DNA from 3 places in the Streptomyces sp. NPDC006259 genome. Region 1 is predicted to be linked to each of the others. Evidence: riboswitches for the same ligand, from Rfam matches in the RefSeq annotation. Region 1 holds a riboswitch; each other region holds the start of a gene.
What was found. Region 1 has a riboswitch for cyclic di-AMP ahead of ACFYO5_RS06760 (C40 family peptidase). Riboswitches for the same ligand answer to the same signal wherever they lie in the genome.

Region 1 (8,215 bases):
CTCCCGGCCGGAGTCCCGTCCGACCGCCCAGCGGCCACCGGCCGCGCGGCCGGAGGGGACGCGACGCACCGCGAGATCACCACCCGCCCCACCCTCGGTCCCGCATCATCCAGGGTCACCCGCGCGGCTACCCGGCCCCGCATCATCGAGGGTCACCCGCGCGGCTACCCCGGCCCCGCACCACCGACCGTCACCCGCGTGGCCGGGTGCGGTGCCGGACCCCGCGAGCCGGGCACGATCCGCACGAGCAGCCCTAGCCCCGGCGCGATTCCGCGGGCCAGCTCCAGTCAGGGGGCTCCGTCCGTCTCCGGAACGTCTCCGCCTCCCACGTCCCGTCCAGCCGAGAGGCGAGCCAGCCGGGCGCGGCCCTACGGAACTCGGCGGGGGGCAGCGCCCCGGACCCGGCGGGCAGCGCGCCGAGCAGCGGGGCGCCGGCGACGTCCGGCAGATCGGTGACGTTGCACCGCATCGCCAGGTCGGGGGAGTCGGGCCAGGAGCCGATCACCACCCCGAGCAACTCCACACCGCGCGACCGCAGTTCCCGGGCCGTCAGGTCGGTCGTGTTCAGCGTGCCCAGGCCCGCCGAGGCCACCACCAGCACCGGCGCCCGCAGCAGCTCGGCCGCGTCGGCCAGCGTGCCGCCCGCCTCGTCGAACCGCACCAGGAGCCCACCGGCCCCCTCGACGAGGACCAGGTCGTGCTCGGTGGCCAGCTTGGCCGCCGCGTCGGCGACCTCACGCGGGCGCACGGGCACCATCCCCGCCCGCAGGGCCGCCGTCGCCGGCGCCAACGGCTCCGGATAGCGGGCGAGTTCGGCGGCCCTGACGTCGCCCGCCAGCCGCGCGACCTCCTCCGCGTCACCGCGCTCGTCCGGCCGTACGCCGGTCTGCGCGGCCTTCAGCACGGCCACCGAGCGGCCCGCCGCCAGCGCGGCCGCGGCGACGGCCGCGGTCGTGACGGTCTTGCCGACCTCCGTGCCCGTTCCCGTGATCACCAGGATCGGCATGTTCATCCCTCCCGTGCCGCCGCGCACACCGCTCGCGCGATCCGCGCCACGTCCTCGTCCCCGGTGACGTACGGAGGCATCGTGTAGACGAGGTCGCGGAACGGCCGCAGCCATACGCCCTCGCGCACGGCGGCCTCCGTGGCCGCCCTCATGTCCACGTCGTGGTCGAGCTGGACGACCCCGATGGCGCCGAGGACCCGCACGTCCTTCACGCCCGGCAGGTCCGCGGCCGCGGCGAGTCCCTCCCGCAGCCCCGCCTCGATCCGACGGACCTCCGCGAGCCAGTCCTGCCCGAGGAGCAGCTCGATCGAGGCGCAGGCGACCGCCGCGGCCAGCGGATTGCCCATGAACGTCGGACCGTGGGCCAGCACCGGCACCTCGCCCCGCGAGATGCCGTCGGCGACCCGCGTCGTGCACAGGGCCGCGGCCATGGTCAGATACCCGCCGGTCAGCGCCTTGCCGACACACATCACGTCCGGGGTCACCCCGGCATGACCGGCGGCGAACAGCGCGCCCGTACGTCCGAAGCCGGTGGCGATTTCGTCGAACACCAGCAGCACGTCATGCTCGTCGCACGCCTCGCGCAGCACCGTCAGATACGCGGGGGAGTGGAACCGCATCCCGCCCGCGCCCTGGACCACCGGCTCCACGATCACCGCGGCCAGCTCGTCGGCGTGCCGTCCGATCGCGGCGCGCAGCTCACGCGCGTAGGTCTCGTCGTACTCGGCGGGCGGCGGACCGACGAAGACCTGCCGGGGCAGGAGCCCGGTCCACAGGTCGTGCATCCCGCCCTCGGGGTCGCACACGGACATCGGCTGCCAGGTGTCGCCGTGATAGCCGCCGCGCCAGGTCAGCAGCCGCCGCTTGCCGGGGCGGCCCAGCGAGCGCCAGTACTGGAGGCACATCTTCACGGCGACCTCGACCGACACCGACCCCGAGTCGGCGAGGAACACATGCTCCAGCCCTTCGGGCGACAGGTCGACGAGCAGCTTCGCCAGCCGTACGGCGGGCTCGTGGGTGAGGCCGCCGAACATCACGTGACTCATCCGCCCGAGCTGGGCCCGCGCGGCCTCGTTGAGGACCGGGTGGTTGTAGCCGTGGATCGCCGACCACCAGGACGACATGCCGTCGACCAGCTCGCCCGAGCCGTCCGCGAGTCGCAGCCGCACCCCGCTCGCCGACTCCACGACGAGCGGGTCCACCCGGCCCGGCATCGGACCGTACGGATGCCACACGTGCCGCCGGTCGAGGTCCAGCAGTTCGGACACGGCCGGCTCAGGCATTGGGCGCGAGGTCCGTCCCGGCGCCCCGGCGGCGGACGGCGACCAGATCCGTACGGGCCTCGTTCCCCCGCGGGGCGGGAGCCGACCCACGGATGCCGGCGCCCTCGTGCGCTCCGCAGCCGCCGGCGCCCTCGTGCGCTCCGCAGCCGCCGTCGGACCCGTGGGAGCCGCAGCCCCCGTGCGCTGCGCAGCCGGCGCCGGTCCGGTGTTCCGGCAGGGTGACCTGGTCCGCGCCCTCCACCTCGAACCCGGCGTCCGCGATCATGTCGAGGTCGGCCCGGCCGGCCTGTCCCTCGGTGGTGAGGTAGTCGCCGAGGAAGATCGAGTTGGCCAGGTGCAGGGCGAGCGGCTGCATCGAGCGCAGATGGACCTCACGGCCGCCCGCGATGCGCACCTCCACGTCCGGGCAGACGAACCGCACCATGGCCAGGATGCGCAGGCAGCGCTGCGGGGTGAGGTTCCACTCCTTGGCCAGCGGGGTGCCCTCGACCGGGATCAGGAAGTTCACCGGGACGGAGTCCGGGTCCAGTTCGCGCAGCGAGTAGACGACGTCGACCAGGTCCTCGTCCGACTCGCCCATGCCGGCGATCAGCCCCGAGCAGGCCGACAGACCGGCCGTGTGCGCCTTCCGCACGGTGTCCACCCGGTCGGCGTACGTGTGGGTGGTCGTGATGTCCGCGTACGTCTCCTCGGACGTGTTCAGGTTGTGGTTGTAGGCGTCCGCGCCCGCCTCGCGCAGCCGCTCGGCCTGACCGTCGGAGAGCAGCCCCAGGCAGGCGCACACCTCGACGCCCTCGTTCTGGTCCTTGATCGCCTTGATGGTCTCCGACACCCGGTCGACGTCCCGGTCCGTCGGGCCGCGCCCGGACGCCACGAGGCAGACCCGCTTGGCGCCCCCGGCCAGCCCCGCGGCGGCGGCCCTCGAGGCCTCGTCGGGCTTGAGCCAGGTGTACTTCAGGATCCCGGCCGTGGAGCCGAGCCGCTGCGAACAGTAGGAGCAGTCCTCCGGGCACAGACCCGACTTCAGGTTGACGAGGTAGTTGAGTTTCACCCGTCGCCCGAACCAGTGACGGCGTACCTTCCCGGCCGCGGCCACCACGTCGAGCACGTCGTCGTCGGACGTGGCCAGGACGGCCAGCGCCTCTTCACGGGTCGGCAGTTCGCGCCGAAGCCCCTTGTCCACCAGCGTGTTCAGCAGGTCCATGAGAGCCGATCCTGTCTTACCGACCCGTTCGCGGGCCAGGGAGAGTTCGTACAACAGAGGGCATTCGACGTGTGGGTATCGCCACACCATGGGATACCCGACGTGCGGCTAGTGTCTGTCCACTGCCTACAAATTCCCCGGAGGACGAGCCATGGCGTTCGGCTGGATCGACGAGCGGGCGCGGGCGCGCCGGAGCGCCGGACTCGTACGGACCCTGCGCCCCCGTCCGGCCGACTCGCCGCTTCTCGACCTCGCCGGCAACGACTATCTGGGCCTGGCCCGCCACCCCGAGGTCACCGAGGGCGCGGCGCGGGCCGCCCGGACCTGGGGCGGCGGCGCGACCGGATCGCGGCTGGTGACGGGCACCACCGAGCTGCACGCCGAGCTGGAGCGGGAACTGGCCGACTTCTGCGGGTTCGAGGCGGCCCTCGTCTTCTCCTCGGGCTACGCCGCCAACCTCGCCGCGGTCACCGCGCTCGCCCCGCACGGCTCCCTGATCGTCTCGGACGCGGGCAACCACGCCTCGCTCATCGACGGCTGCCGGCTGGCCCGCGGTACGACGCAGGTCGTCGCGCACGCCGACCCGGACGCCGTGCGCAAGGCCCTGGGCACGTGCGACGGCCCGGCCGTGGCGGTCTCGGACACGGTCTTCTCCGTCGACGGGGACGCGGCCCCGCTGGCCGCCCTCGCCGAGGCGTGCCGGGAGCACGGCGCCGGGCTGGTCCTCGACGACGCCCACGGCCTCGGAGTCCTCGGCGCGGGCGGCCGCGGCGCGCCGCACGCGGCGGGACTCGCGGGCGCGGACGACGTCGTCGTCACGGTCACGCTGTCCAAGTCGCTGGGCGGTCAGGGCGGCGCCGTGCTCGGCCCCGCGCGCGTGATCGACCACCTGGTCAACACGGCCCGGACGTTCATCTTCGACACCGGCCTCGCCCCGGCGGCGGTGGGCGCGGCCCTGGCCGCCCTGGCGGTGCTGCGCCGTGAGCCGCGACGCGCGGCACGCGCGCGTGCGGTCGCGGGCGAGCTGCACGCGCGCCTGACGGCCGCGGGTCTGGAAGCGGCGCGTCCGGACGCCGCGGTCGTCTCCGTGCGGGCTCCGTCCCCGGAGGAGGCCGTGCGCTGGGCGGCGGACTGCCGGGCGGCGGGCCTGGCCGTGGGCTGCTTCCGTCCTCCTTCCGTGCCCGACGGCGTCTCACGCCTGAGGCTGACCGCCCGCGCGGACCTCGGTGAGGGCCAGATCGAACGCGCTGTACGAGTGATCGGCGAGACGCGGCCGTGAGTCGGCGTGACACGGCCGTGCGCCGCTCGACGGTGGCTGGTCGGCGGGCCGCGCTCAGCGGAAGGCGGCCGTGAAGTCCGTCCAGCTCCCGGGGGAGAAGAGCAGCGCGGGCCCGGCCGGGTCCTTGGAGTCGCGTACGGCGAGCAGACCGGCCCACGGCCCGGTGTCCGGGCGGGCCGTCTCCACGCAGTTGTTGGCTCCCGTGCTGTAGCTGCTGCGCAGCCACCGCAGACCCCGAGGGTCGGGGAGCGCGGGCGGATCGGTGCTGGAAGGTACGTTCCGAGGCAGTGCGGTCATGGTGCCTCCCTACGCGCCGTCACCTATCGCGGCGAGGTAGTCCAGTGAGTCCCCGGGCGAAAGCGCGTGTGCCCGAAGGGCGTTGAAGGCCTCGGTGTAGGCCTGGAGGTCTTCTTTCCGCTCGAGGTAGAGGCTACTCGTCAAGTGGTCGAGAACAACCACATCCAGATCAGAAGCGCTCGCAAATGAGAAGATAACGAAAGAGCCGGTGACACCGATGTGCGCCCCGGCGCTGAACGGCAGCACCTGGAGCCTGACCTGGGGCAGCCGCGCCGCCTCCCTCAGCCGTTCCAGCTGATGGGCCATCACCTCCGGACCGCCCACCTCCCGCCGCAGCACCGCCTCGTCGAGCACCGCGTCCATCTCCAGCGGCGGCCGGGCCCGCAACACGCCCTGCCTGGCCAGCCGCACCTCCACCAGCGTGTCCAGCCGCTCCTCGTCGAGGCCCTCCACCGCGGCCCGGGTCACTTCACGGGCGTACGCGGGAGTCTGCAGAAGGCCCGGCACGACGGTCGTCTCCAGGGTGCGCATCGCGCTCGCCTGCGACTCCAGGCTGATGAAGTCCCGGTAGGTGGGCGGCAGGACCCCGCGATAGGCGTGCCACCAGTGCTCCCGGCCGTCACCCTCGACCGATCCGGCCAACGCCAGCATCAGTCCCCGCAGCTGAGCGTCGTCCACGCGGTAGGCGTCGAGGAGTAACCGCACATCGGCCGGTTTCGTGCCACTGGTGCCGGTCTCGATCCGGCTCACCTTCGACTGGTGCCAGCCCACGAGCCTGGCCGCCTCACCACTGGTGAGCCCCGCGCGGGCGCGCAGCGCCCGCAGTTCGGCGCCCAGCTTTCGGCGGCGCACCGCGGGACCGTGCTGCATGGGATCCTCCTTACTCCCTCCGGGCCGTGCAAATACGCTCTGCCCTAGCAGAGTTCACCGCATCGAGCGACAGATATATGCACATGTTGGTGGATCGCCACGCGTGACCGGCGCGGTGATGGCACTCTGGCGGCGAAGCACCAGTCCGGGACCGTACTCGAACCATCCGCACCGTGTTGGACTCCGGTCCCGTGGGAAAGGGACGACGTCGCCATGGCAGATCACCTGGAAGCATCCGTCACTCTGCCGAGCGATCCCGCCTCGGTGTCCACTGCCCGCACCTACGTGCTCGACACCCTCGCGCGGTGGGGTCTCCCCACCGCCGCGGAGCTTGCCGACACCGTCCGCCTGATCGTCTCGGAGCTGGCCACCAACGCCGTACAGCACACCTTCGGGCAGTCGCCCACCTTCACGGTGGACCTCGTGCTCGACCGCGACGAGCGGCTCCACATCGGCGTCACCGACAGTCACCCGCGCTTCCCCCAACGACTGCCGGCCGCCGTCCAGCAGGACAACGGCCGAGGCTTGGTGATCATCAGATGGCTGACCGCGGAGTGCGGCGGAAGGCTGCGGGTCCGCCCCACGCGCGAGGGCGGCAAGACCGTCTTCATCGAGCTGCCCTGGACGGTCCCCGTCGAGCCCGCCGAACCCACCGCGAGCGGGGTGCCGGTGACGGCGGTGGTCCGGCAGGAGCCCTGACGGGCCCCAGGGGCCGCCCTGAGCCACGGAGCGCCCCTCGCGGGCCGGGCACGGAACCCGGGGCGGTGGCGGCGCGTCAGGACGCCGTCACCGCCCCGGGAGGTCACTTGACCCGGCCGTACCAGACGCTCTTGGTCCAGATCTTCTGCAGCCGCACCACGTCCCCGGTCTTCGGGGAGTGCCAGATCTTGCCCTTACCGGCGTAGATCCCGACGTGGTAGACGCTCGACCCCGAGTGGAAGAAGACCAGGTCCCCGGCCTTGCGGCTGCCGGCGGAGATGTGGCGCGTCTTGTTGTACTGCTGGGCTGCCGTGCGCGGCAGCTTCTTGCCGGCCTTCTTGAACGAGTACAGCGTCAGCCCGGAGCAGTCGAACCTGTTCGGTCCGGTGGCCCCGTACCGGTACGGGGAGCCCTTCTTCGAGGCCGCGATCTTCAATGCCTTCGTCGCCGGTGTGGCGGCCGCGGCGTCGGCGGCGACACCGGGGACCACGATCGAGCCGCCGACGGCGGCGATGGCGAACGCCGAGGCCGTACCGGCCCGGGCCATGAGCGACGGGACACGATTGAGCGCAGTCATGCGCAACCCTTCGTCAGCCGCCTGTGAAGGATGACCTGTCGGATTCGGGCTGGCGAAGTTGCCCGGCCGCTGACGCGGCTTCACCCCAAGGGTTGCTCGGCCCGGTGCCTCCCCTGGCGGGGACGACCGGTCCGGCGACCCGGCTTGCTCGGGTCCTCCACTCCTGCCGATGCACTTCTGTCGACTCGGGCATCCGGGCGGCGGCAGGACTCGGCGTCCGCCCGGACCGCCCCGCCGCTTGTGGCGGGGGCTTGTCGTCAGTCAGGGATCTTGGCTCACCGATGTCCGAAAATCCCAACGGAACCGGGGATTTGTGGGGTTACTCACCACTCACCCGTTCGGGTGGACACCCTGATGTTCGATCAGGTGTCAAGGTGCCACAGGGCCTCCGACCAGCGAAGGAACCCCGGATTCCGCCCACTTTCGCCGTCCTCGGCGCAACTTATGGGGGTCGGAGGCGCCGTCCCGGATACTCCGAACAGGGGTACGCCGTTTGGTCCGTTTGAGTCCCGGTCCGGACGCGAGGCACCCGGACGCCGTCCGCCACGCCCGGACGGACGAGGGTCAACTGTCGGAGAGCGGCGGCATCGTGACGCGCGCCGTCCGGCGCTCCCCGTCGAGGACGCGCAGCGCCCGCGCGAGGGTCGGCGCGTGCAGTTCGCTCTCGCCCCGCTGGTGCATCAGGGTCAGCGCGTCCCGCAGCGCGGTCGCCCGGCTCACCAGTGCCTGGGCGGCCCGCAGTCCGCCGTAGGTGTCGCCCGGCCGGGCCGGGTTGATGCGGCCGACCAGGTCGACCACCTCCAGGTAACGGTCGATCAGCTCGGCCTCGGCGCTCGTCAGCGCGGGCAGCGGTGGCAGTTCGGGAAGCATCGGCGGCTCACCCCGCGTCCGGCGCGCCGCCGGTGACCCCGCGGCCGGGCGCGACCCGTTCCCGCGCGTGACGGGCGGATGGTCGGCTCATGGGTACCCCCTCCTTCGGCATCTGTAAAAAATGTACAGG
Region 2 (10,133 bases), on a different contig from region 1:
CCGGGCTGCTGGACGGCGACGACCCGCGGGAGGCGATCCGCCGCGAGGCCGTGGAGGAGACCGGCCGCACCGTGCACGAGGTCGAGCACGTCTTCGACGCCTTCATGAGTCCCGGCTCGGTCACCGAACGCCTGAGCTTCTTCGCCGCTCCCTACGACGGCTCGGCGCCCGGCGTGGAAAGGGCGGGCGTCGCGGCCGAGGGGGAGGACATCACGGTCGTGGAGGTGGCGTTCACCGAGGCGCTCGCGCTCGTCCGCAGCGGCGGGATCGCCGACGCGAAGACCATCATGCTGCTCCAGTGGGCGGCGCTGGACGGCCCGTTCGGGCAGCGCTGACCGGTGGGCGGGGTGCCGGCGGGCCTCAGCTCACGCCGAGTTCGGTGAGTTCGGCGGCGGCCGTCAGGTCGGCCAGCTCCGTGAGGTCGGCCAGCGGCAGCGTGTGCTGGGTCGTGAGGACCTTGGCCCGCAGGTAGCGCACGTTGTGCGGGGTGGTGAAGACGCCGGTGGGCACGCGGTCGTGGACGTCGATGCCCAGTCCCCGGAGCTGCTCCGCCTTGTCGGGATTGTTGGACAGCAGGTCCAGCTCCGTGACGCCCAGCGCGCGCAGCATCTGGGCCGCGGCGGTGTAGTCCCGGGCGTCCTCGGGGAGTCCCAGGGCGGCGTTCGCCTCGTAGGTGTCGAGCCCCTGGTCCTGGAGGGCGTACGCGTCGAGCTTGTTGTAGAGGCCGATGCCGCGCCCCTCCTGGCGCAGGTAGAGCAGGATCCCGCCCCGGTCGGCGATGCGTTCGACCGCCTCGCGCAGCTGCGGACCGCAGTCGCAGCGGGCGGAGCCGAAGACGTCGCCGGTCAGGCACTCGGAGTGCAGCCGGACGAGGGGCACGGGGCCGGGGTCGCCGAGGACGACGGCGACGTGCTCCTGGCAGTCGGCGAGTCCGTGGAAGGTGACGAGTTCGGCGTCCGCCGTGTAGCCGTCGTGGAAGCGCAGCGGTACCCGGACGCGGGCACGCTGGGTGGCGGCGGGGGAGTCGGGCATGCGGGGTCTCCGTGTCCGGTGGTCGGTGCGCACATGTGCGGCTTCTGCTGAGCTTTTCTGCTTCTGCTTCTGCTTCTGCTTCTGCTTCTGTGCTTCGCTTCTGTACTCACTGATTCAGATTTGAAGCAGATCCTTGATCGTGACCCTATCTCATGCTTTAAATTTGAAGCAATAGGATTGTTGTGCCGTGGCTCACGGTGGCGTGGCTACGACGTCCCGGAGCAGGGCGAGGAGCGTCGCCGCCAGGGCAGATCCTCGGGGGCCGTCTCGCCGCCCTCTCCCTGGAGGCCCTGCGCGACCTGCGTGAAGATCTGCTCCAGCTGTCCCACCTGCTCGGGCGTGAGGCGGTCGAACAGCAGGCCGCGTACGGTGTCGACATGGCCGGGCGCCGCGCTCTCCAGGACCGCCATGCCCTCGTCCGTCAGGACCGCGACGCTCCCGCGCTTGTCCCACTGGCACTCCTCGCGCCGTACCAGTCCGTCCTTCTCCAGCCGCGTCACGGCGTACGTCAGCCTGCTGCGGGTGACCTTCAGCCGCTCCGCGAGGTCGGTCATGCGCAGCCGCCGCTCCGGCGCCTCCGAGAGGTTGGCGAGGATGGAGTAGTAGGCGTGGGGCATGCCGGCGTCCTGCTGGAGCTGCCGGTCGATCGCGTCCTCCAGGAGGAGGTATCCGGCGATGTACGCGCGCCAGGCGCGCTGCTCCTCGGGGGTGAGCCAGCGGGTCGTCATGCGCCCAGTGTAGTTTTGTTTCAAACTTGAACCAAGCCCGTCGTCCACTGTTCCGTCCGACGTCCACGCCACCCTTGCGACGCCCGATCCCGGAGAGACCCGCGCCGATGCCGTACCCGTACGTCCTGCTGTCCGCCGCCGTCTCCCTCGACGGCTACCTCGACGACACCGGTCCCGACCGGCTGCTGCTGTCCGGCCCGGCCGACTTCGACCGGGTCGACGAGGTGCGGGCCTCCGTCGACGCCATCCTGGTCGGGGCCGGCACGATCCGCGCCGACAACCCGCGCCTGTTGGTCAACTCGCCCGGCCGCCGTGCCGCACGGGTCGCCGCGGGCAAGCCGGAGTACCCCCTCAAGGTGACGGTCAGCGGTTCCGGAGAGCTGGACCCGGAGGCCCGGTTCTGGCACACCGGTGGCCACAAGGTCCTCTACACGACGCGGACGGGCGCGGACCGCGCCCGTGCCCTCGGTCTCGGGCGCGCGACCGACGTCGTGCCGCTGGGCGCCCACCTCGACTGGCGCCGGCTCCTGGAACACCTCCACGACGTACGGGGCGTACGGCGCCTGATGGTCGAGGGCGGCGGGACCGTCCACACCCAGCTCCTCCAGGAGGGCCTCGCCGACGAACTCCAGCTCGTCCTGGCACCGTTGTTCGTGGGCGACCCGGACGCGCCCCGGCTCTTCGGCCCCGGCGGTTATCAGGGCGGGCGCCTGCGGCTGGTCGGGACCCGGCGCATCGAGGACGTCGTCCTGATGTCGTACGAGCCCACCGCACCCGGTACCGGCCCGCTCCCCGCCGCCGCCGACCGGCACTGGCTGGCCCTCGCCTGTGAGCTGGCCGCCGCCTGTCCGCCGTCGCGGACCGCCTTCAGTGTCGGCGCGGTCGTGGTGGCGGCCGACGGCACGGAGCTGGCGCGCGGCCACTCCCGCGAGGCGGGCGATCCCGTCGTCCACGCCGAGGAGGCGGCCCTCGCCAAGATCGACGCCGCCGACCCCCGGCTGGCCGGCGCCACCGTCTACAGCAGCCTGGAGCCCTGCGCCCGGCGCTCCTCCCGGCCCGCCCCGTGCGCCCGCCTCATCCTCGACGCGGGCGTGCGCCGGGTCGTGACGGCCTGGCGGGAGCCGGACACCTTCGTCACCGATGCCGACGGCAGCGGCCTGCTCACCGCCGCCGGAGCGGACGTCGTCGTCCTTCCGGAGTACGGGGACCAGGCGAAGGCGCCGAACGGGCATCTGCTCCGACGGACCCCCTGATCGAGCCCCCGCGTCCGACCGTGGTTCTGGGCATCCCCCGCATGGCGTAGACTGGTGTCACACCGACGCGGGGTGGAGCAGCTCGGTAGCTCGCTGGGCTCATAACCCAGAGGTCGCAGGTTCAAATCCTGTCCCCGCTACTCAAGGCCGAAGGCCGGAATCCTGATCATGGGATTCCGGCCTTCGGTGCGTTCGGCGGGCGGCGTCGCCGCAGGAGCCGTCACGCAGGGTGATCGCTCGGGAGCCCTGTGATCACATCTGAGTCACCATCAAAAACCCGGGTGACTCCTGAGGTGTTCCGGCGGTCGGTCAACTCGCCCGTTTTTCAGCGGTCCTGGGCCGAAAGTCCAGGCCAGAAATGTTGTTGATCAAGCAGAACGGCTTGGAATCATGCGCCCAGGTCTATTAACGTTCGATAACGCAGCGCGGTCGTCCCAGCCGGCACAAGAGTCGGCTCCGCGCGCACGCGTCGAATCCCGCAAGGGAACCGGGGAACCACCAACTTGGGGTGAATCTCGCGTAAGCCGCCGTACAGTCACGGCCGGTATACGCGCGTAGGAGACCTTCCCGCTCCGAACCCGTCAGCTAACCCGGTAGGCGACGGAAGGAAAGGAGCACGCCCGCGTGGCGTCCAACCGGCCTGCCCCAGAAGCCCCCACCGTGCCCGCCCAGCAGACCTTCGGCTACGGCACCTACCGCACCGACGAGGGCCCCTGGGAGGAATGGAACCCCACCGCGGACTCCGTTCGCCCGGTGCGCGGTAAGCACCGCGTCGCCAAGCAGCGCGGCGGACTCGCCCGCAGCTCCACCGTTCTCGGCGTCGGTGTCATCGCTGCCGTCGGCGGCGCGGGCATGGCCAGCGCCAACACCGGCAAGTCGCCGGTCTCCATCTCCATGCCGGACCTTCCCTCGGTGGGTTCCCTCATCTCGGACGACGACACCCCCGAGGAGACGGCGCCCGCGCTCAGCACCTTCGGCGCCGAGACCGTCGCCGACGACCGCGCGGACAGCGGTGCCGACGCCGGTGAGGCGCTCCGCAACCGGATCATGGCGCAGGCCGAGTCGCAGCAGACACAGGTCGAGACCAAGGCGCAGGAAGCCGCCGAGGCCGCCGCGGCCAAGGCCGCCGCCGACGCCGCCGCCAAGGCCGAGAAGGCCGCCGCGGCCAAGGCCGAGGCCGCCAGGAAGAAGGCCGCCGAGGAAGCCGCCAAGAAGGCGGAGGCCGAGCGCCTCGCCGAGCTGGCCAAGCAGTTCACGCTGCCGACCTCCTCGTACACGATCACCTCGACCTTCGGCCAGGCCGGCGCCTACTGGTCCTCCGGGTACCACACCGGCCTTGACTTCGCCGCCCCCACCGGCACGCTCATCAAGGCCGTGCACAACGGCACCATCACCTCCGCCGGCTACGACGGGTCGTACGGGTACAAGACCGTGCTCACCCTGGACGACGGCACCGAGCTGTGGTTCGCCCACCAGTCCTCCATCAGCGTCAGCGTCGGCCAGAAGGTCGCCACCGGCGACATCATCGGCCGCGTCGGCGCCACCGGCAACGTCACCGGTGCCCACCTCCACCTGGAGGTCCACCCGGGCGGCAGCAGCAGCGGCATCGACCCGGCCGCCTGGCTGCGGTCCAAGGGGCTCACCCCCTGAGGTCTTCCGGGGAGTGTCACGGGGGTCGGTGAGGTCTACGCCCGGATGTTTCCCGGATGTTCGTGAACCCTGACCGGAGGCGCGGAATGCGCGCCTCCGGCCAGGGTGTTGTCATAAGGCATGACTTCTCTGCGCAAGCTCGGCTCCTCCGACCTGGAGGTCTTCCCGCTCGCCCTCGGCGGCAACGTCTTCGGCTGGACCGCGGACGAGGCGGCCTCCTTCGCCGTCCTCGACGCCTACGCGGCAGGCGGCGGCAACTTCCTGGACAGCGCCGACTCGTACTCGGCGTGGGCCGAGGGCAACAGTGGCGGTGAATCCGAGACCATCATCGGCAACTGGGTGAAGGCCCGCGGCAACCGCGACGACATCGTGATCGCCACCAAGGTCAGCCAGCACCCCGACCACCCAGGGCTGAGCGCCGCCAACATCAAGGCCGCCGCCGACGCCTCCCTGCGGCGCCTGGACACCGACCGCATCGACCTCTACTACACCCACTTCGACAAGCCCGAGGTGCCCGTCGAGGAGATCGTCGGCGCGCTCGACGAACTGGTGAAGGCGGGCAAGGTGCGGCACATCGCCGCCTCCAACATCTCCCCCGAACGCCTGCGGGCCTCACTCGAGTTCTCCGACCGCGAGGGCCTGGCCCGGTACGTGGCACTCCAGCCCCACTACAACCTGGTCTCCCGCGACACCTACGAGGGCGCGCTCCAGGACCTCGTCGCCGCGTCCGGCCTCGCCGCCGTGCCGTACTACGCGCTGGCGTCCGGCTTCCTCACCGGCAAGTACCGCCCCGGTGCGACGGTGGACAGCGCCCGCGCCCAGGGCGCCGCCAAGCACCTGGGCACCGAGCGGGGGCAGAAGGTGCTCACCGCCCTGGACGAGGTCGCCCGCGCCCATGACGCCGAGGTCGCCACGGTGGCCCTGGCGTGGCTCGCCGCGCAGCCGACCGTCGCCGCGCCGATCGCCTCCGCCCGCACGGTGGAGCAACTCCCGGCACTGCTGGCGGTGGCCGACCTGGAACTGACGGAGGCGGAGATCGCCCGCCTCACGGAGGCCTCCGCGTAGGAGACGGGGAGCCGGACGGGCCGCACCCCGCTCAGGACTGGTGCGGGGTGTGTGGCGCGTACGGCGTGTACGGCGAGTACGGGTGCGGCGGGGTGGATCCGGCGTACCCGTAGTACCCGTGGTACCCCTGCGCCGGGTGCGCCGCCCCCATCGGATACCCGTACGCCCCTTGCAGGCCGTACGCCCCGTAGACCGGCAGGGGGGCGGGCGCGGCCAGCCGGGACGCGTGCTCCAGGGCCGGCCGGGCCACCTCCCGGCGCCGCCACAGCTCGTTCAGCAACTCCCGTTCCCGTACGACGAAGTCGGCGCCGCCCCGCCCCTCGCGCCCGCGGTGCCGCAGGAACGCGAGAGACGTGGCGTAGGCCTCGTACTGCGCCACCTGCCGTCCCGCGGGCCTGCCCAGGTGCCGTCGGGCGTACTGCCGGGCCAGCCTGCGCGCCCGCATCGAGCCGAGGGCGTACGGCTCTGCGGGGCCGAGCCAGCCGGCGGCCGTGTAGGCGGGCAACTCATCGCGCACCGTGCCCAGTTCGCGCTGGCGTGTCCACACCACCAGCCAGGTCAGCACCCCGAACGCGGGCACCATGAACGCTCCGTACACGGCGAAGAAACCCCATTCGCCGAAGGTCGCCGAGCCGTTCCACAGGGCGTGCATGAGCATCGCGAGCAGCAGGCCGCACAGCGGGAGCACCACGCGCCGCACGCGCTGGCGCTCCCCGGACAGCGCGGCGATGCCGAAGCCCAGGCCGGTGAGGACCGTGAACAGGGGGTGCGCGAAGGGCGACATGACGACGCGCACGAAGAACGTCGCCACGGTGACGGAGGCGATACCGCCGTCCCCGGCGAGCTGGTCGGTGCCGAAGGCGTTGCCGAGGTAGAGGATGTTCTCGGTGAAGGCGAAGCCGGTGGCGGTGATCCCGGCTATCACCACCCCGTCGACGATCCCGGTGAAGTCCCGCCTGCGGAACAGGAACACGAGGAGGACGGCCGCCGCCTTGGCGGACTCCTCGACGACGGGCGCGATCACCGTCGCGCCCAGGGTGTCGGCGTGGACCGGGTCGGCCGTCGCCGTCGCTATCCAGCGCACCGCGAAGCTGTTGGCGACGATCGCTATCAGCGCCGCCGCGCACGCGCCCCACGAGAAGGAGAAGACCAGGTTCCGCCAGGGGCCCGGTTCCACCCGGTCCAGCCAGCGGAAGGCGGCTATGAGCAGGGGCACGGGAAGGATCGCGAGCCCCAGTCCGACCAGGAACCCCTCGGTGCCCGTCTCCTCACGGACGAGGGCGAGGATCACCAGCCCCGACAGGGCGAGCAGCGTGATCAGCGCGCCGTAACGGACCCACTTGTGCTGCCACCAGTGCGCGTGCCGCAGCACACCGCCCTCGGCCGGGCCGCCCGGGTGCGGCGGGTGAGGGGGAAGCGGTGGGAACGGGGAGCTGGTGGCCACGGCATCGACCCTAACGACGGAGAGGACGGCTGTGGTGGGGATTTCGGCTGGTCAGTGATCCCGGCGACCCTCGTGCCGTACGCGGCGGAAGAGCAGGTCGTTCACGACATGACCCTTGTCCAGTCCCTGCCCCTCGAAACGGGTCAGCGGCCGGAAGCCGGGGCGCGGCGAGAACCCGCCGTCCGCCTGGGTGTTGACGAAGTCGGGGTGCGCGGTGAGCACCTCGAGCATCTGTTCCGCGTACGGCTCCCAGTCGGTCGCGCAGTGCACGATCGCGCCCGTTCTCAGCCGCGTCGCGGCGAGGTCGAGGAACTCCGGCTGGAGGAGACGCCGCTTGTGGTGGCGCTTCTTGGGCCAGGGGTCGGGGAAGTAGACGCGCACGCCGTCGAGGGAGTCGGGCGGAAGCATCTCGCGGAGCAGGATGATCGCGTCCCCGTTGGCGACGCGGACGTTCGTCAGGCCGCCCCGGTCCGCGAGGTTGAGGAGGTTGCCCTGGCCGGGGGTGTGGACGTCGACGGCGAGGATGTTCGTCTCCGGGTCGGCGGCCGCCATCTGCGCGGTCGCCTCACCCATGCCGAAGCCGATCTCCAGGACGACCGGGTTGTCGTTGCCGAAGAGTTCGGCGAGGTCGACGCTGTGCCCGTCGATGTCCAGGCCCCACTTCGCCCACAGCCGCTGGAGGGCGTCGGCCTGCCCCGCGGTGACCCGGCTGCGCCGCGGCTGGAAGCTCCTGATCCGCCGCTCGAAGTGCGACCCGGCGGGATCGGCGCTCGGACCGTCGGGGAAGCGCGGCTCCCCCTTGGCACGGGTACGGCGGACGGACTCGCCGGGGTGATGATCACCGAGGGCGGGCCTGGGAGGTTCTGGGGCGCTCAACGAATCAGACACAGTGGGATCGATTTTACGGGCGACGAGGGGGGTGGGTCGGGCCGACGGGGGTGAGGGCGCGTCCGCCCCCCGTCGCACCGGACCCACGGCCACCTCGCGCGGCGTCCCGCCCCATCGGTGCGCGGTTGTGCCGGTGTCCGGCTGCGCGGTTGTGCCGGTGTCCGGCTGTCTGGCTGTCCGGCTGTTTCGATGTGCCGCTGTCCGGTGAGTGTCGGAAGGTCTGCACGCCGAAACCCTGCGGGTGGCGGGGCACGCCGGGGGCGGACCTGCTCGCGGGCGGCGGTGGGCGGGTGACCGGGGTGCGTAGGTGACCTGGTGACCGGGGCGGGCCGGACACCCATCGGGTTGCGGACACCCGTCTGCGCCGGGTTGTCGGAGTGTGGACGTCGGCCTGAGCCGGTCAACAGGCGGCCCCGCGTCGTGCTGCGGTTCGCGGACGGGCGGACGGACGTCCGTCTAGGTCGGGCCGCGGACACCCGTCCGTGCCGGGCTGTCGCAGTGCGCACGCCGGCCTGAGCCGGTCCGCAGGCGCCCGCCCGCGTCGTGCTGCGGGGCCGCGGACGGGCATCCGTCCACGTCGGCCGCGCGTGCCGCCTGCGCTGGGCCGCGGCTATGCGCCTGCTCGGGCCGCCGGTGCCCGCCTGCGGCGCCCCTGCGCTGGGCCGCGGGTATGCGCCTGCTCGGGCCGCCTACGGCCCGCCACGGGCATCGGCCCGCCACGCGCGCCGGGCCCCGGTGCCCGCCTACAGCGGCTCCAGCGCCTCCAGTGCCCTGCGGGCCACCTCCCGGCCGATCGGCAGGGACGCCGTCGCCGCGGGGGAGGGGGCGTTCAGTACGTGGATCGCGCGCGGGGACCGTCGTATGAGGAAGTCGTCCACCAGGGAGCCGTCCCGCCGGACGGCCTGCGCGCGGACGCCGGGGGTCGCGCGGACCAGGTCCTGCGCGTTGACCGCGGGCAGCAGACGGCGCACCTCCTCCACGAAGGCGCGCTTGGACACGGACCGGTGCAGTTCCCCCAGGCCGTGGCGCCAGTGCCGGCGGGCCAGGCGCCAGGCGCCCGGCCAGGCCGCCGTCGCCGCGGCCTCCCGCGGGCGTACGACTCCCCAGCCGTACCCCTCCCGGGCGAGGGCCGGGACCGCGTTGGGTCCGACGTGGACGCTGCCGTCCAGGCCGCGGGTGAGGTGCACGCCGAGGAAGGGGAAGGCCGGGTCGGGGACCGGGTAGACCAGGCCTCGCACCAGATCCTGGCGGGCCAGCTCGTAGTACTCGCCGCGGAAGGGGACGATGCGGACGTCGGGCTCGTCGCCGGTCAGGCGGGCGATCTCGTCGCACTGTAGCCCGGCGCAGTTCACCAGGACGCGGCCGCGGACGACGTCCCCGCGCGCGGTGCGGACGGCCACACCGCGGTCGGCGCGGCGGTCGATCCGGACGACCCGTGTGCCGTAGCGGATGTCCGCGCCGGAGGCCTCACCGAGCTGCCGGGCGACCGCGGTGAAGTCGCAGGTGCCGGTGGTGCCGACGTGGATCGCCGCCAGGCCGGTCACCTCCGGCTCGTACTCCGCGATCTGGGCGGGACCCAGCTCGCGGACCGCGATCCCGTTCTCCCGGCCGCGCTGGGCGAGGGCGTGCAGGCGGGGCAGCTCCGCCCGGTCCGTCGCGACGATCAGCTTGCCGGTGACGGCGTGCGGGATGCCGTACTCCGCGCAGAACTTGATCATCTCGGCGGAGCCCCGGACCGCGTAGCGCGCCTTGAGGGAGCCGGGGCGGTAGTAGACGCCGCTGTGGATGACGCCGCTGTTGCGGCCCGTCTGGTGACGGGCCGGGCCCGGTTCCTTCTCCAGCACCGTCACGCTCGTGCCCGGCGCGGCACGGCTGATCGCGTGCGCCGTCGACAGGCCGACGATCCCGCCTCCGATCACCAGCACGTCGCAGTCGTAGCCGATCGCCCGCACTGTCACCACCTCCCGGCTTCGATAGTGCACTGCGCCACTGACAATGCCTTCAAACCCGGGGGGCGCCACCGGAGCGGCCGGCTCAGGCCGGCGTCATCAGCAGCGGCCGGGCCCGTTCGCG
Region 3 (10,133 bases), on a different contig from region 1:
GCTTGGTGCGGCGGAACTCGCTGCGCCGCCGGACGACCTCGAAGCGGTGGTCGAGATAGACCTCGAGCAGCTCTTTCAGGCCCAACGTGAGCGGCTGGCCGTCCACCAGCGCCACGTTGTTGATGCCGAAGGACTCCTCCATGGGCGTCAGCTTGTACAACTGCTCCAGGACGGCCTCGGGCACGAAGCCGTTCTTGATCTCGATGACCAGGCGCAGCCCGTGCGCGCGGTCGGTGAGGTCCTTGACGTCGGCGATGCCCTGGATCTTCTTCGACCCGACCAGGTCCTTGATCTTGGCGATGACCTTCTCGGGGCCGACCGCGAAGGGCAGTTCGGTGATGACGAGGCCCTTGCGGCGGGCCGTCACGGTCTCCACCGACACCGTGGCGCGGATCTTGAAGGTGCCGCGGCCCGTCTCGTAGGCGTCCCTGATCCCGGAGAGGCCGACGATCCGGCCGCCGGTGGGCAGGTCCGGGCCCGGGACGTGCTTCATCAGCGTGTCCAGATCCGCGTTGGGGAAGCGGATCAGGTGGCGGGCGGCCGAGACGACCTCTCCCAGGTTGTGCGGCGGCATGTTCGTGGCCATGCCCACGGCGATGCCCGAGGCGCCGTTGACCAGGAGGTTCGGGAAGGCGGCGGGAAGCGCCACCGGCTCCCGCTCCTGGCCGTCGTAGTTCGGGGAGAAGTCGACCGTGTCCTCGTCGATGGACTCGGTCATCAGGCTCGTCGCCGCGGCCTGACGGCACTCGGTGTACCGCATGGCGGCCGGCGGGTCGTCGTTGCCCAGCGAGCCGAAGTTGCCGTGGCCGTCGATCAGGGGCACGCGCATGGAGAACGGCTGCGCCATGCGCACCAGGGCGTCGTAGATCGACGCGTCGCCGTGCGGGTGCAGCTTGCCCATGACCTCGCCGACGACGCGCGCGCACTTCACGTATCCGCGGTCGGGGCGCAGGCCCATCTCGTTCATCTGGTAGACGATGCGGCGGTGGACGGGCTTGAGGCCGTCACGGGCGTCCGGCAGGGCGCGGGAGTAGATGACCGAGTACGCGTACTCGAGGAAGGAGCCCTGCATCTCGTCGACGACGTCGATGTCGAGGATGCGCTCCTCGTACGAGTCGTCGGGCGGCGGGGTCTTCGTGCTGCGGCGGGCCATCGCTGCCGGCTCCTCCTGTTTCCTGGTCGCTCGCCTGCGGGGCGCTCACGTCGGTGTCGGCGCGCGCCCTTCGGCTCACTCTTGCTGAGGCGTGTGACGGGATCTACGCGGACCATTGTGGACCGTGGCACTGACAGCGCGTCCCAGGGCCCGGGCGTCGGCGACCGGACCGGCCGGAGAGGCACCTCGTCCACGGCTGTCCGCAGGCTACGCGATCTCGCTCTCGGCGTACGCCGCCCGGGAACTTCGCCGCCGCTCCGCACGCTTGCATACAGTGGCAGGACCGGCAGGAAAATCGCGGTTTCGACGACCGCGTCCGCGATCGGAAGGACGTACATGCCCATGGGTCACACGGCCACAGCCCAGGCAGGTTCCGGGGGACTGACAGCGAGCGAGCACCGCCTGGCCAACGGCCTGCGCGTGGTGCTCTCCGAGGACCACCTGACCCCCGTCGCGGCGGTGTGTCTCTGGTACGACGTCGGGTCACGCCACGAAGTCAAGGGCCGTACCGGCCTTGCTCACCTCTTCGAGCACCTGATGTTCCAGGGCTCCGCCCAGGTCAAGGGCAACGGCCACTTCGAGCTGGTCCAGGGCGCGGGCGGCTCGCTCAACGGCACGACCAGCTTCGAGCGCACCAACTACTTCGAGACCATGCCCACCCACCAGCTGGAGCTCGCCCTCTGGCTGGAGGCGGACCGCATGGGCTCGCTGCTGGCCGCGCTGGACGACGAGTCGATGGAGAACCAGCGCGACGTCGTCAAGAACGAACGCCGTCAGCGCTACGACAACGTCCCCTACGGCACGGCGTTCGAGAAGCTGACCGCTCTGGCCTACCCCGAGGGTCACCCCTACCACCACACGCCGATCGGTTCGATGGCCGACCTGGACGCGGCGACGCTGGAGGACGCGCGCGCGTTCTTCCGCACCTACTACGCGCCCAACAACGCCGTCCTGTCGGTCGTCGGCGACATCGACCCGGAGCAGACGCTCGCCTGGATCGAGAAGTACTTCGGCTCCATCCCCGCCCATGACGGCAAGCCCCGGCCCCGTGACGGCTCCCTGCCCGACGTCATCGGCGAGCAACTGCGCGAGGTCGTCGAGGAGGAGGTCCCGGCGCGTGCCCTGATGGCCGCCTACCGCCTGCCGGAGGACGGCACACGCGCGTGCGACGCGGTCGACCTCGCGCTCACCGTGCTCGGCGGCGGCGAGTCCTCCCGCCTCTACAACCGCCTGGTCCGCCGCGACCGTACGGCCGTGGCGGCCGGTTTCGGCCTGCTGCGCCTGGCCGGCGCGCCGTCCCTCGGCTGGCTGGACGTCAAGACGTCCGGCGACGTCGAGGTGCCCGTCATCGAGACGGCCATCGACGAGGAGCTGGCCCGGTTCGCCGAGGAAGGCCCCACGGACGAGGAGATGGAGCGGGCCCAGGCCCAGTTGGAGCGCGAGTGGCTGGACCGTCTCGGCACCGTCGCCGGCCGTGCCGACGAACTGTGCCGGTACGCGGTGCTGTTCGGTGACCCGCAGCTCGCCCTGACCGCGGTCCAGCGAGTGCTGGACATCACCGCCGACGAGGTCAGGGAGGTCGCCAAGGCCCGTCTGCGCCCCGACAACCGAGCCGTGCTGGTCTACGAGCCCACCGAGCCCGCCGAGAACCCCGCCGACGAGGACGAGAACGAGGAGGCGGCCAAGTGACCGAGCTAGCCGCGATGGACTTCCACCCCCAGCCCCGCGCGGGCGAAGCCAGGCCCTGGGCCTTCCCCGCCCCCGCGCGCGGAACGCTCGACAACGGTCTGACCGTCCTGCACTGCCACCGCCCCGGACAGCAGGTCGTCGCCGTCGAGGTCATCCTCGACGCGCCCCTGGACGCCGAGCCGGCCGGCCTCGACGGGGTCTCCACGATCATGGCGCGGGCCTTCTCCGAGGGCACCGACAAGCACTCCGCCGAGGATTTCGCCGCCGAGCTGGAGCGTTGCGGCGCGACCCTCGACGCGCACGCCGACCACCCCGGCGTCCGCCTCAGCCTGGAGGTTCCGGTCTCCCGCCTGGCCAAGGCCCTCGGCCTCGTCGCGGACGCCCTGAGGGCGCCGGCGTTCGCCGACGGCGAGGTCGAGCGCCTCGTCCGCAACCGCCTGGACGAGATCCCGCACGAGCTGGCCAACCCCTCCCGGCGCGCGGCCAAGGAGCTGTCCAAGGAGCTGTTCCCGGCGACGGCGCGCATGTCGCGGCCGCGCCAGGGCACCGCGGAGACGGTCGAGAAGATCGACTCCGCCGCCGTACGCGCCTTCTACGAGAAGCACGTCCGTCCCGCCACGGCCACCGCCGTCGTCGTCGGCGACCTCACGGGAGTCGACCTCGACGCGCTCCTCGCCTCCACCCTGGGTGCCTGGACGGGATCCACGGCCGAGCCGCGGCCGGTGCCGCCGGTGACCGCCGACGACACCGGACGGGTCGTCATCGTGGACCGCCCCGGCGCCGTCCAGACACAGCTGCTGATCGGCCGCATCGGTGCCGACCGGCACGCGCGCGTATGGCCCGCCCAGGTGCTCGGCACCTACTGCCTCGGCGGCACCCTCACCTCCCGGCTGGACCGCGTGCTGCGCGAGGAGAAGGGCTACACCTACGGCGTGCGCGCCTTCGGCCAGGTCCTCAGGTCCGCGCCGGACGGTTCGGGCGCCGCGATGCTCGCCATCAGCGGTTCCATCGACACCCCCAACACCGGTCCCGCACTGGAGGACCTGTGGAAGGTGCTGCGCACTCTCGCCGAGGGGGGTCTGACCGACGCCGAACGCGACGTCGCCGTGCAGAACCTCGTCGGGGTGGCGCCCCTGAAGTACGAGACGGCGGCCGCTGTCGCCGGCACGCTCGCCGACCAGGTCGAGCAGCACCTGCCGGACGACTACCAGGCGACGCTGTACCAGCAGCTCGCCGCGACCGGCACCGTCGAGGCCACCGCGGCGGTCGTGAGCGCCTTCCCGGTGGACCGTCTGGTGACGGTCCTGGTCGGCGACGCGGCCGCGATCAAGGCGCCGGTCGAAGCCCTCGGCATCGGCGAGGTGAAGGTGGTCTCCGCGGAGTAGGTCGCGGAGCGGGCAGGCGCGGCGGGACCGTGAAGCGGAAACACGGAGCGGGACCGCCGAGCAGGAACGATCACCGAGCAGGAACGACGCGCGGTGGCGGCGCGGAGCGAGCGGCAACCGCGGCGCCACGCGCGCAGGAGCCCTGGTGGACGGATGTGTCACCAGGGCTCCCTGATGTCCGAATTGAGGGAGAGGCTGCCTGTCTGCCCTGTGGCATGCGCTACAAAAGCCGCGTTCTGTTTGGGGATTGAAGGCCGCCGCGTCTACTTTCGACCGGGCTGTTCGTCAGGCAGTGCGCCGCATCCGCGGCACCGGACAGTCATCGCCGAGTCCCCGCATGGCGCGAGCCAGGGGAGCCGGGGACCCAACTAGGCAGTCCCTGGGGTGAATCGGACGCCCGCGCACGTCGCGAGGGGGTCCGTAGGAGACCTTCCTGCTCCGAACCCGTCAGCTAACCCGGTAGGCGAGAGGGAAGGAAAGGACCGCTCAACTTCATGGCGTCCACTTGCGCCACCGGGAAGCACCGTCGTCCCAGCCGGATGAAGCGCACCACCGCCCGCGTGGCGGGTATCGCGGCGCTCACCACCACCGGCGTCATCGGCACCGTCGCCTCCAGCCCCGCCCTCGCCGCGGAGAGCCCCGTAGAGCAGACCGGCCTCATCCCGGTCGTCGCCGTCGGCGACACGGTCGCCGAGCGGATCGACGACCAGGCCGCCGCCCAGAAGCAGGCCGCCCTGGAGGAGGCCGCGCGCAAGGAGGCCGCCGCCCGGGCCGCGGCGAAGGTCAAGGCGGAGCGCGAGGCCAGGGTCCGCGCCGCCCGTGCGGCCGAGCGCGAGCGCCTCAACACCTTCGTCTCGCCGATCAGCGGCTCCTACGTCTCCACGGGCTACCGTTCCGGCGGCTCCCTGTGGTCCTCCGGCAGCCACACCGGCATCGACTTCCACGCCTCCACCGGCACCCCGGTGCACGCGGTGGGCCTCGGCACCGTCGTCGAGACCGGCTGGGGCGGCGCCTACGGCAACCAGGTCGTGATCCGGATGAACGACGGCACGTACACCCAGTACGGTCACCTCTCGTCCATCGGCGTCTCGGTGGGCCAGAAGGTCGCCCCCGGCCAGCAGATCGCCCTCTCCGGCGCCACCGGCAACGTCACCGGCCCGCATCTGCACTTCGAGGCCCGCACCAGCCCGGAGTACGGCTCGGACATCGATCCGGTCGCCTACCTCCGCACGCACGGCGTGCGCATCTGACGAGACGCGACACACCGTATCGCCCCGGCCCACACGGCCGGGGCTTTCGTCGTTTCAGGGACCGTGCTGTCCAAAAAATATCCATGGATTCCGGCCCGCCATCGGAAATTCCCGCTGATTGCAATAGAGTCACGGAACACACGTCAATCGTCGACGTTTCACGGGGATTAAGGCGGAGGTCGGTCATGCGTATTCCGGCGCACTCGGTGTGCACGGCCATCCGGGACGACATCGTCGCGGGTGTCTACGAGCGCGGCAGCCGCCTCACCGAAGAACTCCTCGCCCGCCGCTACGGCGTTTCGCGCGTCCCGGTCCGGGAGGCCCTGCGCACGCTGGAGGCGGAGGGCTTCGTCGTCACACGGCGGCACGCGGGCGCGTGCGTCGCCGAACCGACCGAGCCGGAGGCCGCCGACCTGCTGGAGATGCGCATGCTCCTGGAGCCGCTCGGCGCCGCCCGGGCCGCCCAGCGACGCACCGAGGCGCATCTCAAGGTGCTGCGCGGCCTCGTCCGACTGGGCCAGGAGCGTGCCAGGCGGGGCAACAGCGAGGATCTGCGCTCCCTGGGGGGCTGGTTCCACGAGACTCTCGCGCAGGCCTCCGGCAGCCACGCCCTGACCTCGACGCTCACCCAGCTGCGCCACAAGATCTCCTGGATGTACGCGGTTGACGCGCCGGCCAGTCCGGTGGAGTCCTGGGGGGAGCACGGTGCGATCGTGGACGCCGTGGCGCGCGGCGACGCGGAGCGCGCGCGGGCGGTCACGGCCCTGCACACCGAGCGCGCGACCTCCGCGCACCGACTGCGCTTTTCGGGCGGTGACCGCCAGGACCGTGTGAGGACTTCGCAACACGTCGTAAACATGTCCGGACTTCGGCATTAACACGAGGGCCGTATACAAAGAAGAGAATTCGGCGGAGAGGTATTTCCGCTGCCGTTTTTAGGCCGCCCCGCATTCCGGGTGGCGCGCTCGGGTGACGCACTCTTCCTCCGCCGTTCGCATGCCCCTCGCTCGCGCAGGCACCTTTCCCGACGGGTCCGGCAATTCCCCGCCCCGGAAACCGCGAAAGCCGCGTCACCAGGATCGGGTGACGCGGCTTTCGTACCTGCTGTGAGCGACAGCCGGCTCAGACGGTCTCGGGAAGCTCCTCGAGACCCTCGGCGACCAGCTTGGCCAGCCGGTCGAGAGCGGCGTCCGCACCCTCGGCCTCGGAGGCGAGGACGATCTCCTCGCCGCCCTGGGCGCCCAGGCCGAGGACGGCCAGCATGGAGGCCGCGTTGACGGGGTCCCCGCCCGCCTTGGCGATCGTCACCGGGACGCCTGCGGCCGTGGCGGCTCGGACGAAGATGGAGGCGGGGCGGGCGTGGAGGCCCTCGGCCCAGCCGACGTTGACGCGGCGCTCAGCCATGTGATGCTGCCCTTCACTGTTTCAGGTTGTCTAGACCAGTGTTCCACACGTGAAGCGTGTGAGGGACGGTCCGTGTGTCCCGTCCCGTGTGGTGGTCGGATCGCGGCCTCGATCCGACCTCCGTCCCACCACAGACTGCCTCGCGCCGTTGTCGTACGCGAGCCGTAGTCTGGGCCCCATGCAGAGCGCGTCGGACCGCCACGAGTATCCCGCCCACTGGGAAGCCGACGTGGTGCTGCGCGACGGCGGCACCGCGCGCGTCCGCCCCATCACCGTCGATGACGCCGAGCGCCTGGTCAGCTTCTACGAGCAGGTGTCGGACGAGTCGAAGTACTACCGCTTCTTCGCGCCCTACCCGCGACTGTCCGCGAAGGACGTCCACCGCTTCACGCACCACGACTTCGTGGACCGGGTGGGACTCGCGGCCACGGTGGGCGGCGAGTTCATCGCCACCGTACGCTACGACCGCATCGGCGCCGACGGCATGGCCGCCACCTCGCCCGCCGACGAGGCCGAGGTCGCCTTCCTCGTGCAGGACGCCCACCAGGGACGGGGCGTCGCCTCCGCCCTCCTCGAACACGTCGCGGCCGTCGCGCGCGAGCGCGGCATCCGGCGGTTCGCCGCCGAGGTGCTCCCCGCCAACAACAAGATGATCAAGGTGTTCACGGACGCCGGTTACACCCAGAAGCGCAGCTTCGAGGACGGCGTCGTCCGCCTGGAGTTCGACCTCGAACCCACCGAACGCTCCCTGGCCGTGCAACGCGCGCGGGAACAGCGCGCCGAGGCGCACTCCGTGCGACGGTTGCTGGCACCGGGATCGGTCGCCGTCATAGGCACCGGCCGCACCCCCGGCGGCGTGGGCCGCAGCGTCCTCGGGAACCTCCGGGACGCGGGCTTCACCGGGGACCTGTACGCCGTGAACAAGGCGTTCCCCGAGGACCTCGAAGAGTTCGACGGCGTGCCCGCCCACCGCTCGGTGCGTGACATCGACGGGCACGTCGACCTCGCGGTCGTGGCCGTCCCGGCCGAGCACGTGCCCGACGTCGTCACCGAGTGCGGCGAGCACGGCGTACAGGGACTCGTCGTCCTCGCCGCCGGGTACGCCGAGAGCGGCACCGACGGGCGCGAGCGCCAGCGCGAACTCGTCCGGCACGCGCGCGCGTACGGGATGCGGATCATCGGGCCCAACGCCTTCGGGGTCATCAACACCTCCCCCCGGGTACGGCTGAACGCGTCACTGGCCCCGCAGATGCCCCGGCCGGGCAGGATCGGCCTGTTCGCCCAGTCCGGCGCGATCGGCGTCGCCCTGCTGTCCCGGCTGCACCGGCGCGGCGGCGGCGTCACCGGAGTCACGGGTGTGTCGACGTTCGTCTCCTCCGGCAACCGCGCGGACGTGTCCGGCAACGACGTCCTCCAGTACTGGTACGACGACCCCGACACCGACGTCGCCCTCATGTACCTGGAGTCCATCGGCAATCCGCGCAAGTTCACCCGTCTCGCCCGCCGCACCGCGGCGGCCAAGCCGCTGGTGGTCGTCCAGGGCGCCGGCTCCGCCCCGCAGGGCCACGCCGTACGCGCCACCCGGCTGCCCCGTGCCACGGTGTCGGCCCTGCTGCGGCAGGCCGGGGTGATCCGCGTGGACACCATCACCGAACTGGTCGACGCTGGCCTGCTGCTGGCACGCCAGCCGCTGCCGGGCGGCCCGCGCGTGGCCATCCTCGGCAATTCCGAGTCGCTGGGGCTGCTGACGTACGACGCGTGCCTCTCCGAGGGCCTGCGCCCGCAGCCGCCGCTGGACCTCACCACCGAGGCGTCGGCCCAGGACTTCCACGCCGCCCTGGCGCACGCCCTGGCCGACGAGACGTGCGACGCGGTCGTGGTGACGGCGATCCCGGCGATCGGCGAAGCGTCCCCCGGCGACGCGGAGCTGGCGCAGGCGCTGCGCTCGGCCGCTGCCGCCGGACCCGCCAAGCCGGTGCTCGTGGTGCACGTGGAACTCGGCGGCCTCGCGGAGGCCCTGTCGGCCGCGACGAGCACGGCTCCACGCGCGCGTACGACCACGCCGGACACCGGAGCGGCCGACACGGGAGCGACGAGGGCCGGACCGTCCGCGGCCGGGAGGACGACGGCCGACACCACGTCGCCCCGCACGACCCCGACCGGCACGACCTCGCTCGGGTCGAGGCCCGGAACGTCCGCCGCGACGCCCCCGACCGGGAGGACGGCGACAGGCGCGACGGCGGCCGGCGTGACCGCGACCGGTGTGACCGCGGCAGCCGCGACGACGACCGGGCCGGCCGAACCCGGTCGGGCGGCGGCCGCCCGGACGCCAGGCGGCACGTCCCCCGCGCCGCCCGCGCATCGCCCGGAGGCCCGCGAGCCCGTCGATCGTGCGGAGGCGCTCAGGCTCGTCGATCGTGCGGAGGCCCGCGAGGGCGCCCACCTCATCCCCGCCTATCCCGCCGCGGAACGTGCGGTCCGCGCCCTGGCCGAGGCCGTGAAGTACGCGCAGTGGCGACGGGAGGCGGCCGACCCCGGCAGGGTGCCCGAGCACGAGGACATCGACGAGAAGGGCGCCGCCGCGCTGATCGACAGGCTCCTCGCGCGCGGACAGGGCCTCACCCTCGACACCGGCGAGACCTGTGAGCTGCTGGGCCGGTACGGGATCCCCGTCCGCCGGGCCATCCCGGCGCCCACCCCCGACGAGGCCGCGCGGGCCGCCGGCGCCCTGGGCTACCCGGTCGCCCTCAAGGCCACCGCACCCCACCTGCGCCACCGTGCCGACCTGGGCGGCGTCCGCCTCGACCTCGCCGACGAGGAGCAACTACGGCGGGCGTACGCCGAACTGACCGAGCTGTTCGGCGCCCCGCAGGAGCTGCGCCCGGTGGTCCAGCAGATGGCCCCGCGCGGGGTGGACACGGTGGTCCGGGCGGTCATCGACCCGGCGGCCGGAGCGGTGCTGTCGTTCGGGCTCGCCGGGGCCGCCTCGCAGTTGCTCGGTGACATGGCGCACCGCCTGGTTCCCGTCACCGACCGGGACGCCTCCTCCCTGCTCCGGTCGATCCGGACGGCCCCCCTCCTGTTCGGCTGGCGGGGTTCGACGCCCGTGGACACCCCCGCTCTGGAGGAGCTGCTGCTCAGGGTGTCCCGCCTGGTCGACGCCCACCCGGAGGTCGTCGCGGTGACGCTGGAGCCGGTCGTCGTCGCCCCGCAGGGCCTGAGCGTTCTCGGCGCCTCCGTCCGGCTGGCGCC

Region 2: another riboswitch for cyclic di-AMP. It lies ahead of ACFYO5_RS27660 (M23 family metallopeptidase); the one in region 1 lies ahead of ACFYO5_RS06760 (C40 family peptidase).
Region 3: another riboswitch for cyclic di-AMP. It lies ahead of ACFYO5_RS33755 (M23 family metallopeptidase); the one in region 1 lies ahead of ACFYO5_RS06760 (C40 family peptidase).

The regions. Positions count from the first base shown of each region.
Region 1 is NZ_JBIAHY010000002.1:121,588-129,802, forward strand. Features, by position in the region: gene bioD (dethiobiotin synthase) at 254-1,006, opposite strand; gene ACFYO5_RS06730 (adenosylmethionine--8-amino-7-oxononanoate transaminase) at 1,009-2,289, opposite strand; gene bioB (biotin synthase BioB) at 2,282-3,493, opposite strand; gene ACFYO5_RS06740 (8-amino-7-oxononanoate synthase) at 3,645-4,772, shown strand; gene ACFYO5_RS06745 (DUF397 domain-containing protein) at 4,827-5,069, opposite strand; gene ACFYO5_RS06750 (helix-turn-helix domain-containing protein) at 5,079-5,939, opposite strand; gene ACFYO5_RS06755 (ATP-binding protein) at 6,153-6,638, shown strand; gene ACFYO5_RS06760 (C40 family peptidase) at 6,742-7,215, opposite strand; cyclic di-AMP (ydaO/yuaA leader) riboswitch at 7,219-7,362, opposite strand; gene ACFYO5_RS06765 (hypothetical protein) at 7,780-8,085, opposite strand.
Region 2 is NZ_JBIAHY010000006.1:685,501-695,633, forward strand. Features, by position in the region: gene ACFYO5_RS27635 (NUDIX domain-containing protein) at 1-335, shown strand, start outside; gene ribA (GTP cyclohydrolase II) at 361-1,032, opposite strand; gene ACFYO5_RS27645 (MarR family winged helix-turn-helix transcriptional regulator) at 1,239-1,760, opposite strand; gene ACFYO5_RS27650 (dihydrofolate reductase family protein) at 1,868-3,013, shown strand; tRNA gene ACFYO5_RS27655 (tRNA-Met) at 3,080-3,153, shown strand; cyclic di-AMP (ydaO/yuaA leader) riboswitch at 3,471-3,630, shown strand; gene ACFYO5_RS27660 (M23 family metallopeptidase) at 3,638-4,663, shown strand; gene ACFYO5_RS27665 (aldo/keto reductase) at 4,784-5,728, shown strand; gene ACFYO5_RS27670 (PrsW family intramembrane metalloprotease) at 5,760-7,172, opposite strand; gene trmB (tRNA (guanosine(46)-N7)-methyltransferase TrmB) at 7,224-8,060, opposite strand; gene lhgO (L-2-hydroxyglutarate oxidase) at 8,804-10,042, opposite strand; gene ACFYO5_RS27685 (MFS transporter) at 10,095-10,133, opposite strand, start outside.
Region 3 is NZ_JBIAHY010000010.1:140,454-150,586, reverse strand. Features, by position in the region: gene ACFYO5_RS33770 (DNA topoisomerase (ATP-hydrolyzing) subunit A) at 1-1,153, opposite strand, end outside; gene ACFYO5_RS33765 (M16 family metallopeptidase) at 1,490-2,842, shown strand; gene ACFYO5_RS33760 (M16 family metallopeptidase) at 2,839-4,227, shown strand; cyclic di-AMP (ydaO/yuaA leader) riboswitch at 4,541-4,708, shown strand; gene ACFYO5_RS33755 (M23 family metallopeptidase) at 4,722-5,477, shown strand; gene ACFYO5_RS33750 (GntR family transcriptional regulator) at 5,663-6,355, shown strand; gene ACFYO5_RS33745 (HPr family phosphocarrier protein) at 6,600-6,881, opposite strand; gene ACFYO5_RS33740 (GNAT family N-acetyltransferase) at 7,060-10,133, shown strand, end outside.